DNA from 3 places in the Pseudomonas azotoformans genome. Region 2 is predicted to be linked to each of the others. Evidence: riboswitches for the same ligand, from Rfam matches in the RefSeq annotation. Region 2 holds a riboswitch; each other region holds the start of a gene.
The links. Region 2 has a riboswitch for cobalamin ahead of cobO (cob(I)yrinic acid a,c-diamide adenosyltransferase). Riboswitches for the same ligand answer to the same signal wherever they lie in the genome.

Region 1: another riboswitch for cobalamin. It lies ahead of AYR47_RS27665 (ABC transporter substrate-binding protein); the one in region 2 lies ahead of cobO (cob(I)yrinic acid a,c-diamide adenosyltransferase).
Region 3: another riboswitch for cobalamin. It lies ahead of AYR47_RS17925 (TonB-dependent receptor plug domain-containing protein); the one in region 2 lies ahead of cobO (cob(I)yrinic acid a,c-diamide adenosyltransferase).

The regions. Positions count from the first base shown of each region.
Region 1 is NZ_CP014546.1:6,025,391-6,029,664, reverse strand. It holds gene AYR47_RS27675 (ABC transporter ATP-binding protein) at 1-175, opposite strand, end outside; gene AYR47_RS27670 (FecCD family ABC transporter permease) at 172-1,176, opposite strand; gene AYR47_RS27665 (ABC transporter substrate-binding protein) at 1,173-2,183, opposite strand; cobalamin riboswitch at 2,291-2,485, opposite strand; gene AYR47_RS27660 (hypothetical protein) at 2,589-3,032, shown strand; gene AYR47_RS27655 (DNA/RNA non-specific endonuclease) at 3,042-3,968, opposite strand; gene AYR47_RS27650 (M4 family metallopeptidase) at 4,097-4,274, shown strand, end outside.
Region 2 is NZ_CP014546.1:6,345,434-6,349,707, forward strand. It holds gene AYR47_RS29145 (cobyrinate a,c-diamide synthase) at 1-1,113, opposite strand, end outside; gene cobO (cob(I)yrinic acid a,c-diamide adenosyltransferase) at 1,110-1,721, opposite strand; cobalamin riboswitch at 1,801-2,051, opposite strand; partial or broken gene AYR47_RS29155 (C40 family peptidase) at 2,148-2,604, opposite strand; gene AYR47_RS33085 (hypothetical protein) at 2,576-2,794, shown strand; gene AYR47_RS29160 (C40 family peptidase) at 2,830-3,459, opposite strand; gene hda (DnaA regulatory inactivator Hda) at 3,673-4,274, opposite strand, start outside.
Region 3 is NZ_CP014546.1:3,826,478-3,830,751, reverse strand. It holds gene AYR47_RS17940 (serine/threonine-protein kinase) at 1-740, shown strand, start outside; gene AYR47_RS17935 (PP2C family protein-serine/threonine phosphatase) at 737-1,552, shown strand; gene AYR47_RS17930 (carboxymuconolactone decarboxylase family protein) at 1,559-1,954, opposite strand; cobalamin riboswitch at 2,068-2,272, shown strand; gene AYR47_RS17925 (TonB-dependent receptor plug domain-containing protein) at 2,364-4,274, shown strand, end outside.

The DNA.
Region 1 (4,274 bases), 320 kb from region 2:
CGCCGGACGCTGGCGTGCGCAGCCCGGCGAGCAACTTGAGCAAGGTGGATTTGCCGGAGCCGTTCGGCCCGACGATACCGAGGGTTTCGCCCGGCTGAACGTCCAGATGAATGTCGCTCAGCAACTGCGCCTCGCGCACTTTGAAACCCAATCCTGTGCAGCTCAGCACGGTCATCGCGCATTCCTCCGACCAATGAGGATCAGCGCAAACACCGGCGCACCGACCAGCGCCGTGACCACGCCGACCGGAATCACCTGGCCCTTGATCAAGGTGCGCGACAACACATCCGCCGCAATCAAGAACAACGCGCCACCCAACGCACTGGCCGGCAGCAAGCGCGAATGCCCGGTGCCAAGCAACAGGCGCACGGCGTGGGGAATCACCAGCCCCACAAACCCGATGGAGCCGACAATCGACACCATCACCGCCGTCACCAACGCCGCGCAGCCCACCAGCACGAACTGCACCCGGCGCACCGGAATACCGAGGGACGCCGCCGAGTCGCTGCCGAAGGTAAACGCATCCAGGGCGCGACGGTGCCACAGGCACACCGCCAAGCCTGCGACCGCCACCGGCACCGCCAGCCACACCGAAGGCCAGCGCACGCCACTGAGGTTACCGAGCAACCAGAACATGATGCCGCGTGCCTGCTCGGAACTGGCGGATTTGGTGATCAGGAACGCGGTGAGCGCATTGAACAGCTGCGACCCGGCAATGCCCGCCAGGATGATCTGGCCGGTGCCACTGGCCGAACCGCTGGCGCGCGCGAGCAGGATCACCAGCGCAAACGCGGCCATGGCGCCGACAAACGCGCCCGCCGACAACGAGATCAAACCGCCGCCCACGCCCATCAACGCCACCAGCACCGCGCCGGTCGAGGCGCCGGCGCTGATGCCCAACAGGTACGGATCGGCCAGCGGGTTGCGCAACAGCGATTGCAATATCACGCCGCAGGTCGCCAGCCCAGCACCACACGCGGCGGCGACCAGGGTACGGGTGAGGCGGTAGTTCCACACCACGCCTTCGTCGATGGGGTCGAGCACGTAGCCGGCCGCCCACAGTTTGTTGGCGAGGACTTGAAGTACCACCTGCGGCGAGATGGCGGTTTCGCCGATGGCGACGCCAGCCAATACAGCAGCCAGCAGCAGGGCCAGGGCGAGTAGGGTTCGGATCATTTGGACAGGTCGTAGCCGTCGATGGCCGTGGCCAGTTGTTCAAGCCCGTCGAACGTACGGATGCTGGCTTGCAGCGCCAGCGCGTCGAGGATGATGATGCGGTTGTTTTTCACCGCGTCCATGTTGCGGGTCACCGGGTCGCTGCGCAGGAAGGCGAGTTTCTTTTCATGGTCATCGGCGGGGTAGCGGCGGCGGTCCATGCGCGCGATCACCAGCACGGTCGGGTTGGCCTTGGCGAGGGTTTCCCAGCCGACGGCGGGCCACTCTTCGTCCGACTGCACGACGTTATGCAAACCGAGGGTTTCCAGCATGAATTGCGGAATGCCCTTGTGGCCGGCCACATAGGGGTCGCTGGTCATCTCGGAACTGGAGAACCACACCAACGCGCTGGCTTGCTTGAGGCCCTTGCTTTGCACGGTGGCAACGGATTTGGCCAGGCGCGCCTTGAGTTCGTCGTTCAACTGTTGGCCACGCGCCTGCACGTCGAAGATCTCGGCGAGTTGGCTGATGCTTTTATAGATCGTCTCGATGCGGAACGGCTCCAGCCGCGTGCCGTCGGCGCCCACCAGGTTGTCCTTGCCTTCGCAGTCGGAGGGCAGCAGGTAGGTGGGAATTTTCAGTTCATGGAATTGCTCGCGGGTGCCGACCACGCCTTGCGGCCCGACCACCCATTCCAGCTCGGCGGCCACCAGCTGCGGGCGCTTGGCGATCACCGCTTCGAAGCTCGGCTCGTTGTTGGCCAGGCGCTCAATGCCATCGTTCTGCGCCTTGTACTGCGGCAATACGCTGTTGAACCACAGCGAAGTGCCGACTACTTTGTCGCCCACGCCCAGGGCGTAGAGCATTTCGGTGGCGGCCTGGCCGATGGTCACGCTGCGGGCCGGGGCTTGCTGAAAGGTTAGGGTGCTGCCGCAGTTTTCCACGGTCAGCGGGTAGTGGGTGGGCGCGGCTTGGGCCAGGGCACAGAAACCCAGGCCGGTAAGCAGGGCGGTAACGCGTGGCAGCATGGGGCTATCTCCGAGTGAAGCGTGCGTGCCGTTCGGAAATACACCCTTGAACGCTGCGATAGGATAGAGGCAGGCAAGAATGTCCTTCCCGGACACCCCGCCGGTTAGTCATTGAGCTTGGGCCGGCAGGTCTCCTGACTGATGCGTCGTCGCCAGGCTCCGGCCTTCCCGGACAAGGTCCAGTGGCATCATGGAGCAGGCTCAGCACCTACAGTTGCGGGGGCAGTTCCGATTGACGCGGGTGTACCGCGCTTCGGATTCCCTATTAGTCCCGTTTGGGAACCGGCGCGGTATGGTAGTCGATCACGCGGTTGAACGGGAGGTCGTGCACTCAACGGTAGCTCTCTGGCGGTGAGGCTCCTATGATGCGCAGCCCATGGATCGCTTTATCACAAGGAATACACCGTGAAATCAGTTATCGCGCTCGTCCTTATCGCCACCCTGGCCGGTTGTGCCACTCAGGGTAAATCTGAAAAGCAGATTCTCGACGAGGCCTCCACTGCCTATGTCAAGTCGATGCCCGCCGACTCAGACAAACTGCGCTTGCACACGATGAGCATCCCTAAAAGTGGGATGTTCGGCGACACCCTGGCGATTTCCCTGGCCGGTGACCAAAACGCGGCCAGCCTCAGGAGCGAATTGCTGAATACCAAGCGCTTGGGCGATGTGTTCTTTTTGATCATGGGGGCCGGCACCCCGGTTGATGTTGCCGTGATCGGTAAAGCCGTCGAAGGGCAGGATTTGAAGGGTTTGCAGATCTACTACTCGGGCACCGACGCACAGAAAGATCAGGTGCGTGCGGCGGTCGAGAAGTCGCAGGCGCAGTTTCATTACATCAGTGCGCAATGAGGGCGAGGGTCATAGGCGAATGTCTTCAGGCCCTCGTATCAGCGCTTCAATCCGCGTGCCGGTGGCGCGCTCTTCGTTGCTGAAGCCGTCGTAGTCGGCCAGGTTGCCGAAGCGCAGGCCGGTCAGGCGCTCTATCTGGATCACGCTGCGCTGGTAGGTCCTGAGCTGGCCGAACACCAGGTCGAGTTGGCCCAGCTCGCGGCTCTGGTCAATCATGTAGGCACTCGCGCTAGGCTTGCCGTTGTCGCTGAGGTAAGCGACCACTTTCCAGAACGCCTTGGGGATCTGTACGCCTCGGTACATTCGGTCGTCGTCGGCGAACACCGGGCCGGTAAACACCGTGGCGCGGGCTTTCCAGCGTTGGGTGTTATCGAGGATGTAGTCTTCGAGCTCCAGCCAGGTCTTCTGGTTGAACCCGCTCATCTGCGGCGAGCAGTTGGTGAAATGGAAGGTGTCGAGGTTGGCGGCTTGCGCCTCGTCGCCCCAGTTGGGGTCTTGCCGGCGGACCAGGTGGCCGCGATCCAGGCCATTGCTGGCATACAGCGCTTCGCCCACCTGCGCATCGATGGGTAAGCGGCCGTCATAGGCCCAGGCGTCGTTGCTGCGAATGATGTCGACGTGCTGACCACCATCGATGTTGACGCCCACATACAGCGCAAGCCGCTTGGCGCGTGACATCGTGATCGAGAAGTGCGTGTAGTCCAGGCGCTTCTGTGCATCCTCCGCCAAGGCCTCTTCCACCGTGGGCCAGGGCACCCCGAAGCTGCCGAGAAAGTCCTCGGCGTAGCCGCGCCGGCCCTTCAAGTCTTTGGCGGGGGTGACGCGTGGCGTCGCCGCCCGTGCCTCCAACAACGTGGGGCTCGGTGCGATCAACGGGCGCAGGTCAGCGAGCCTGGGGCGGTATGCAAGGTCGATTTTGGTTTTACGTGCTGGCATCGGTCAGTCCTCCTTGGATAAACACGACTGCAACATAGGTTAATGACAATTGATGACATGCGTTAACCCCTGGGGACTATCCTGAATCGATGACCCGAACGTTTTCACCTGCCAGCTGGAGCCAGCCCATGTGTGTTCGTCAGCCGCATCGCCATCCGATTTTCTGCCTGATCCCGCCCTATATGCTCGACCAGATCGCGCGCAACGGCGACAAAGCGCAACGTGAGGTCGCCTTGCGCACCCGCGCCAAAGACACAACCTTCCGCTCGTTGCGCATGGTCGCCGAACCTGCCAAAGGACCGGCGC
Region 2 (4,274 bases):
CAGTGTGCCTTCGGGCAATTCGACATTTTGCAGCGCCAAGGCCGCGAGCTTCTTCTGCATCACCGCATCGCCTTGCAGCAGGCCGACCAGTTCGGCGCGAGTGCCGTCGACATCGGTCAGCGAGTCCAGCAGGTAGAGCATGCCGCCGCATTCGGCGAGCAGCGGTTTGCCGGCGGCATGATGAGCGCGGATGGCGTCGAGCATCGGGGTATTTTGCGACAGTGCCTGGTGGTGCAGTTCCGGGTAACCACCGGGCAGGTAGAGGCTATCGGCGTCCGGCAATTGGAGATCGTGGATCGGCGAGAAGAACTTCAGCTCAGCGCCCATTGCCCGCAACAGGTCAAGGCTGGCGCCGTAGGTGAACGCGAAGGCTTCGTCGCGGGCCACGGCGATGCGCACGCCGTTAAGCAGTGGCTCGGCGTCGATCACTTCAGGCGCGGCAAAGGTGACCGGCGGCGGCAAGGCGACTTCGCAACTGCTGCCCAGCGCTTGAGCGGCGGCATCCAGGCGTACATCAAGGTCATTCAGTTCGCTTGCCTGCACCAAACCCAGGTGACGGCTAGGCAGCTCGATACTGGTCTCGCGAGACAACGCGCCGTACCAACGCAGGCCTTCGGTAAGGCTGCCTTCAAGCAATTGTGCATGGCGCAGGGTGCCGACGCGGTTGGCCAGCACGCCGGCGAACGGCAAGTCCGGCTGATAAAGCGCCAGACCCAGGGCTAACGCGCCAAAGGTCTGGGCCATGGCGGTGCCGTCGATCACACCAAGCACCGGCACACCAAAGTGTCGCGCCAGGTCGGCGCTGGACGGCGTGCCGTCGAACAGACCCATCACGCCTTCGATCAGGATCAGGTCCGCCTCCCCCGCCGCTTCCCACAGCAAGCGGCGACTTTCCTGCTCGCCCACCATCCACATATCCAATTGATACACCGGTGCACCGCTGGCGCGTTCGTGGATCATCGGGTCGAGGAAGTCCGGGCCGCATTTGAACACGCGCACCTTGCGCCCCAGGTTGCGGTGCAAGCGGGCCAATGCGGCGGTGACGGTGGTTTTGCCCTGGCCGGACGCCGGTGCGGCGATCAGGACGGCCGGGCAATGACGGGGCTGATTCAAAGTTCGACGCCCTTCTGTGCCTTGATACCGGCCTGGAACGCGTGCTTGAGCATGCCCATTTCGGTGACGGTGTCGCCCATTTCGATCAGTTCAGGCTTGGCGCCACGGCCGGTGACCACCACGTGTTGCATCGGCGGGCGGGCTTGCAGGTCGCTGAGTACCTGGTCCAGGTCGAGGTAGCCATGCTTGAGGGCGATGTTCAGCTCATCCAGTACGACCAGGCCGATGGAAGGGTCCTGCAGCAACTCGCGGGAAACCGCCCAGGCGGCTTCGGCGGCGGCGATGTCGCGCTGGCGATCCTGGGTTTCCCAGGTGAAGCCTTCGCCCATGACGTGGAAACGTACTTGCTCGGGGAAACGGCGGAAGAACAACTCTTCACCCGTACTGTTGCGCCCCTTGATGAACTGCACCACACCGCACTGCATGCCGTGGCCCATGGCACGGGCCAGCATGCCGAACGCGGAGCTGCTCTTGCCTTTGCCGTTGCCGGTCAACACCAGCAGCAGGCCGCACTCGTTGGGGGAATTGGCGATGCGTTCATCGATCACGGCTTTTTTGCGCAGCATGCGCGCCAGGTGGCGTTCGTCGCGGTCGGGGGAATCGGTCATGGCAGCTCTCCGTTGGGGCTGAACAAAAACGGCGGGCAGGAAAAAGAAAAAACAGACAGCCAAGCATCGCCCACCGTGATGCTGTTGGATGTTGCAGGCCGGTCTCCGGGCTCATGAGTGGCGCGCGCCTTATAGAGGCGCAGACCGACGCTGCGCCTTCCCATATCGCGAGCGATACAGTGGCAAAAGGCAGCGTCTTGACTCATTTACCGTTGCGGGGGCAGCGCCGGAATCGCGGCGACACTGTGTACAAGTGCGCTCACTCACCGGCTTCCCTGTTTCACTCCGTCGACCCATGGGTCACAGAGCACCTGGAACAAGCGGCGAAGGGTAGTAGGTTGAGGGGCGAGCTGCAAGCTTCAAGCAGATAGCTGCAAGCAGGTATCCCCTCCTTGCAGCTTGAAGCTTGAAACTTGCCGCTGCTTCTTACGGATTACGCGCCAGGTTGCCCGGCAACACGCGCTTGGCACTCAGGTAGGCATTCTGCCAATACGCCTTGGACAAGGTGTCCAGCTTCACCGTACCGCCGGTTTGCGGTGCATGCACAAAGCGGCCTTCGCCGACGTAGATCCCGGCGTGGCTGACCTGTGAACCGCCGCCTGTAGCGAAGAACAACAAGTCGCCGGTCTGCAGATTCTGCTCGCTGACATCCTGGGCGCGCATCACGATCAGTTCGCGGGTGGTACGCGGCAGGGAGATGCCGGCAGCATCGCGGAAGACAAACCCGATCAGGCCGCTGCAATCAAACCCGGAGTCCGGTGTGTTGCCACCCCAACGATAAGGCGTGCCGACCAGGCCCCAGCGCGCGGAAGAGCACATCTTCGGCCGCAGGCGAGAAATTCTGGGTGGAGTAGTTGAACACCGGCTTGGGCTTGACGGCCACAGGCGCGGGCGGCGGGCGGCTTGCGCAGGCGCTGAGCAGCGCGGCGCAAAGAATAAGGATCAGGCGGGCCGAGGTCGACATGGGCAGAACAATCCTGGTCTGGATGCGGCTTTCGCTGCCGAACGCTGAAAACCAGAACGCGCAAGCAAAGCTCGCGCGAACAGATTACAACAATGTCCAGGGATTCTAGCGCTTACACGTCAAACTTCAAGTATCACTTTAAGTTTACTTGCTAGCGGTTACCGTCGTCGGGGCCATGGCGAGTGCGCGCTTGGCTTCGATGAAGGTTTTGCTCCAGTAGCTGTCACCCAGGTTATCGACCCGGACACCGCCACTGCGACGGCTGCTGGAGTGGATAAACTGGTTATCGCCCAGGTAGATACCGGCATGGCTTACACGACCACGACCCGCTGTACTGAAGAAAAGCAGATCACCGGGCTTGAGGTTGTTGCGTGCGACCAACGGTGCATCCACGTTGATCATTTCGCGGGTGGAGCGTGGCAGGTTCATGCCAGCTTCTTCGCGGAACAGGTAGCCGATGAAACCGCTGCAGTCGAAACCGGCTTCAGAGGTGCCGCCGAAACGGTAACGGGTACCGATCAGGGACATGCCGCGTTCGAGGATGCTGTCGGCCAGAACGGGCAGCTGGTAAGGCTTGCTGCCATTGAAATTGGCCAGTTCTTTTTCCGTTGCCAGCTCTTCTTCATAAACAGAAGCAGACTGTGCAGCAACGAATTTTGCCTGATTTTGAACCTGTGGTTTTTGCTGTTCTGCCACCTGTTGAGGGTGGGAGGCGCAACCAAACAACAGGGTAACGAGTGCGAGGGGCACGAGGGGTGCGAAGCGATTTAGCATGGGCACGACCGTGGCTGATATGTAAAGAAGACGAGACTATGCCCTCTATCACATCGATTTGCAAATTCAATCGTGATCTATGTGACTTCTTGTTTGGACTATGACATCTAAGCCCTTAACACCCTATATCTGCCTTTTGCGTAGCTAAACCGGCTCAAACGCAGGTTTTCTGGCGCCTGGAATTTGCCGAAAGCCGCGAAAACAGCAGGCCGGCTACCAGCCGAGGGTTTCTTTCAGGAAGGGAATGGTCAGCTTGCGCTGGGCCTGCAACGAGGCTTGGTCGAGCTGTTCAAGCAGGTCGAACAACGCGCTCATGCTGCGCGTGCCGCGGGTGAGGATGAAATGCCCCACCTCGTCGGTGAGGTGCAGGCCGCGACGGGAGGCACGCAATTGCAAGGCACGCAATTTGTCTTCGTCGGACAGCGGGCGCATCTGGAAGATCAGTGCCAGGGTCATGCGCGACTTGAGGTCGGCCAGCTTGATCGGTAACTCGCGTGGCGAGGTGGACGCAGCAATCAGCAGGCGCCGACCGCTGTCACGCAAGCGGTTGAACAGGTGGAACAGCGCCTCTTCCCACTCCGCCTTGCCGGCGATGGCTTGCAGATCGTCCAGGCACACCAGCTCGTACTGCTCAAGATGGTCGAAGATGCCGATACCGCGGTCCATCAACTCCGCCAGGGGCAGGTAAACCGCTGGCTCGCCCATCTGCTCGAACCGCAGGCACGCGGCCTGCAACAGGTGGGTACGCCCTACGCCGTGCTTGCCCCACAGATAGATCAGGCTTTCGGTCCACCCGGCGTCGGCTTCGCAGAGCC
Region 3 (4,274 bases), 2.5 Mb from region 2:
ACCAGACGCCGGTAGCACCGTCGAGCTTGAACCTGGCCCTCGACCCGGCGTTGGACAGTGTGATCGTCCGCGCCCTGGCCAAGCGCCCGGCCGACCGCTATCCCTCGGCGCACGCCTTTCTGGATGACCTTGAAGCGCTGCTCGGAACCACCACCGGCAGTTGGACCAGCGCCGATATCGACGATGATCGCACCGTGCTGATGCTTCCCAACCAACCCTTGAGCAGCGGCGTGACACCGTTAGCGACCGAAGCCGTGGAAACCCTCATGCCGTGGAAGTTGGCCGTGATGCCTGAGCTGGAGTCGCTGCTGTCCCACCAGATCGGCCCGCTTGCACGCTTCCTGGTGCGCAAGAGCCTCAATGGCGCCGATGACTTCGAGGGTATCTGCGCCGCATTGTTGCCGCATATTCCGTCGGAGCGCGGCCGTGAGCAGTTCACCAGCGCCAGCCAGTCGCTGTTCCAACGCCTCAACCCGCCGACTGCCGCGCCCGAGGTCGTGACTGAACCCACCGCGATTGTTCCGACCACCGAGGTGATCCATACGCCAGTCGACCCCGACTTCGCACACATGGCCGAACGCCGGCTGGCGGTGCTGATTGGTCCCATCGCCCGCATCGTGGTCAGTCGCGCCTTGCGTGCAACCTCACTGCGCCAACCCTTTGTGCAACGGTTGGCCGAGTCTATCGAGAGCGAGGCCCAGCGCCTGGCGTTCCTCAACAGCTTTGAGCCCCTGCCATGATCGACTCTCCCCTCAGCGCCTGCGGGCCCCATCGCCTGGCCTGCGCGGTCGCCTATGGGGCCAGCGATGTCGGCACGGTGCGCCAGAGCAACGAAGATAACTTTCTGGTGGAGCCCAGCCTCGGGCTGTTTGCCGTGGCTGACGGCATGGGCGGCCATGAAGCCGGCGCCCTGGCCAGTGCCGAAGCCCTGATCAGTTTGCGCCAGGCGCTCAACGCCCACCGTGTCGACCCACTGAACGACGGCAGCGACCCGGACGCCACCTGGTCGGACCCGGACATGCAAGCCGCCAGTCGCCTGCACAACGCCATCGATCAGGTGAACCAGTGCGTCTACCAGAAAAACGTGGCACGCCAGATGAGCGAAGGCAGCGGCATGGGCACCACACTCACAGGAGCATGGCGCCCGCATGCCGATGGGCCACTGTTGCTGTTTCATGTGGGTGACAGTCGTTTGTACCGCTACCGCGACGGCGAACTGAGCCTGCTGACCCGCGACCAGACCTGGTATCAGCAAGCCCTTGAGGCCGGCAAAGTCGACCGTTTACCGGCACGCAATCTGCTGTTGCAAGCTATCGGCCCGGGGCCGCGGGTAGAACCGCAAGTACGCGTGCAACCCGTGAAGCGCAACGACCTGCTGATGCTCTGCAGTGACGGCCTGCACGGTTGCGTTCCGCACCAGGAAATGGCTCAGGTACTCGCCGCTGCCAGCCGCGACACGCTGGAGACTGCCTGCCAACGGCTGATCCACCTCACCCGCGAATACGCCGGGCGCGACAATGTCACGGTGCTGCTCGCCTGGTTCGACGGCTGAATCGCCTTATGGCAACTTGAACGCCTCATCCACCGGCACGCGATAGCCGGTGGCCAGGCGGTTGGTTTCGTTGGCCATGCCGACCACCGCTTGCAACTCGCCGAACATCTCGTCGGTCATCCCCGCCTTGCGCGCTGCTGCCGTGTGGGAGGCGATGCAATACGGGCAATTATTGGTCACGCTGACAGCCACATAGAGCAGTTCCTTGGTCAGTGGATCCAATGCCCCCGGCGCCATGATTTCCTTGAGGCTTTCCCAGGTCCGGCGCAGGGTCGGTGGGTGGGCGGCCAGGCACTTCCAGAAGTTGTTGACCCGATCGACCTGGCGCGTGTGCATGATGTCGTCATAGACCGCGCGCACTTCTGGGCTGGCATCGGCGTATTCGGTGAGGTGTTGAGTCATGGGATGTCCAAGGCGGAGGGTGAGTGTTCTGGAATACCGCGCCGCCCCATTGCTGGCAAGTGAAGCCGGTGAATCCTGAATGACGGAGTTGACGAACGGTCATGCGAATGTTCAGATGCCGGCCTGTTTCAGGTGCCCCCTGCCGCCGTGCTTGGGGTGAAACGGGAAACCGGTACGCTCTTTTGAGCCAGTCCGGTGCTGCCCCCGCAACGGTATTCGCGTGACCCCTTCGACACACCACTGTGGCCTGCGTGCCATGGGAAGGTGAAGGGTTCCATACGCGAGAGCCCGGAGACCGGCCTGGAATTTCTGTTAGGCAAACTCCTGCGGTGGGCGGGCATGGGCCGGTATCGGCGTGTGCGCGATGCCTTCTCCTGCGTGCTTCTGCGAAGATACTTTCGAGAAGACTATGATTCGACGTTCCCTGATCCCTTTGTTCGGCTCGCTGTTCAGCCCCCTGTTGCTGGCCGACGACAACACCCTGGTGCTCAACCAGCAGATCGTCTCCGCCCCTTCCGTGGAATCCACCACCGTCGCCGCCATGGCCCAGTACGGCAGCAAAGTGGAGATCGTCACCCGCGAACAGATCGAACGCGCCGGCCCCGCCGCCGACGTGACGCGGGTGATGCAGATGTTCATCCCCGGCCTGTATGTGGCGCCGAAAAACGGCCCGTTCGACTACGGCACCTATTCCCTGCTGGGCGGGCGCAACGATGACACATTGATCCTGCTCGACGGCGTGCGCCTGAACAACCGTCTGTATGGCGGCCTCTACCTCGACACGCTGCCAGCCAACGCCATCGAGCGTATCGAAGTGCTCAAGGGCGGCCAGAGCCTGTTGTTCGGCACCCAGGCGGTGTCGGGGGTCATCAACATCGTCACGCGCAGCCCGCAGACCCGCGAGGCGTCCGGTGAAGTGAACCTGGGAGTCGATACCTTCGGCGGCACCACCGGCGATGCGCGGGTGGAGAAGATCTTCACCAACGGCTGGGGCGACCTTGGCCTGCTGGCGTATGTCAGCCGCAACGCCTCCGAGGGCTACCAGCCGTTTCGCAACAGCGACTACAGCGGCCGCGTCAGCGACAAAAAGCGCTCGTACGAAGTGACCACCTTCGGCGCCAAGGCCACCCAGGCGTTTGGCGATGACTCGCGCCTGGAACTGTTCTACCAATATGCCGATGCCAACCTTGATTTCGCACGGCCGGTGAACAACTACAAGACCACCAACGACCGTGTGCAACAGATCGCCACGGCGACTTTCGAACAGGCGATCAACGAGCGCCTGAGTTATTTCATCAAGGGTCATATCAACGACTGGGACACACGCTACACGCGGATCGACAACACCGCCGACGGGGGTCGTAAGGTACGTAACAACAACGACTACTGGGGCTTCACTGACTGGGGTGTACAAGCCGAGGGCAAGGCCGAGTTGCCAGGCGGCCATGTGCTGGTGGTGGGCAGCGACAACCAGTGGTTCAAGGGCCAGGACGATGTACTGGTGATCGACGACAACAAGGCCCAGGCCCACGCGCTGTATACGCAACTGCGACCGCAGATCGACGCGCTGCCCAACTGGCACCCCAGCGTGGGCGTGCGGCATGAAGCCATGAGCGGCGGCGACAGTGCCACCGTCGGCATGCTCACCTCGCTCTATGATCTCAACGACCACTGGGCCCTGCGTGGCCAATACGGTACGGCCTACAAACTGCCCAACGCCGAACAGCTGTTCGTCAACGAGCCGGGCGACGAGATCGGTAACCGCAATCTCAAGCCGGAGAAAAGCCGCAACGCCGAACTGGGGATCGACTACAAGGGACTGCTGGGCGAGCGCGACTTCAGCGCCAGCGTCACGCTGTTCAAACGCAAAATCACTGACTTGATCACGCTCGACGATGTGCAATGGGTCAACGGCCAGGGCCAGCTCCAGATGCGTGGCTTCGAGGCCGACGCCAAGCTCGCGCTCAACGACCAGTGGAGCCTGCAGGCCGACATGACGCGCAACCTCACCGAGTCCCGCACCGGCGTCACCATCAACGACATTCCGAGTTTCTTTGCCCGTTCACGGATCGGTTTCGAATCGGAAAACCGCTTATGGGGCGCAGGTACTGCGATCCGCTACATTCGCGACATCACCAGCTCGAAAAACGTCGAATACGGCCACTACTCCGTGGTAGACGCCGATGCCTATCGCTACCTCGACGCCGCCCACCAACACCGCCTGAGCCTGCTGGTGGAAAACTTGTTCGACCGCGACTACGTCACCAGCCGCGCCAGCAACGTCGACAACCTCGGCCGCCCGTTCACATCCGAGGTGCGT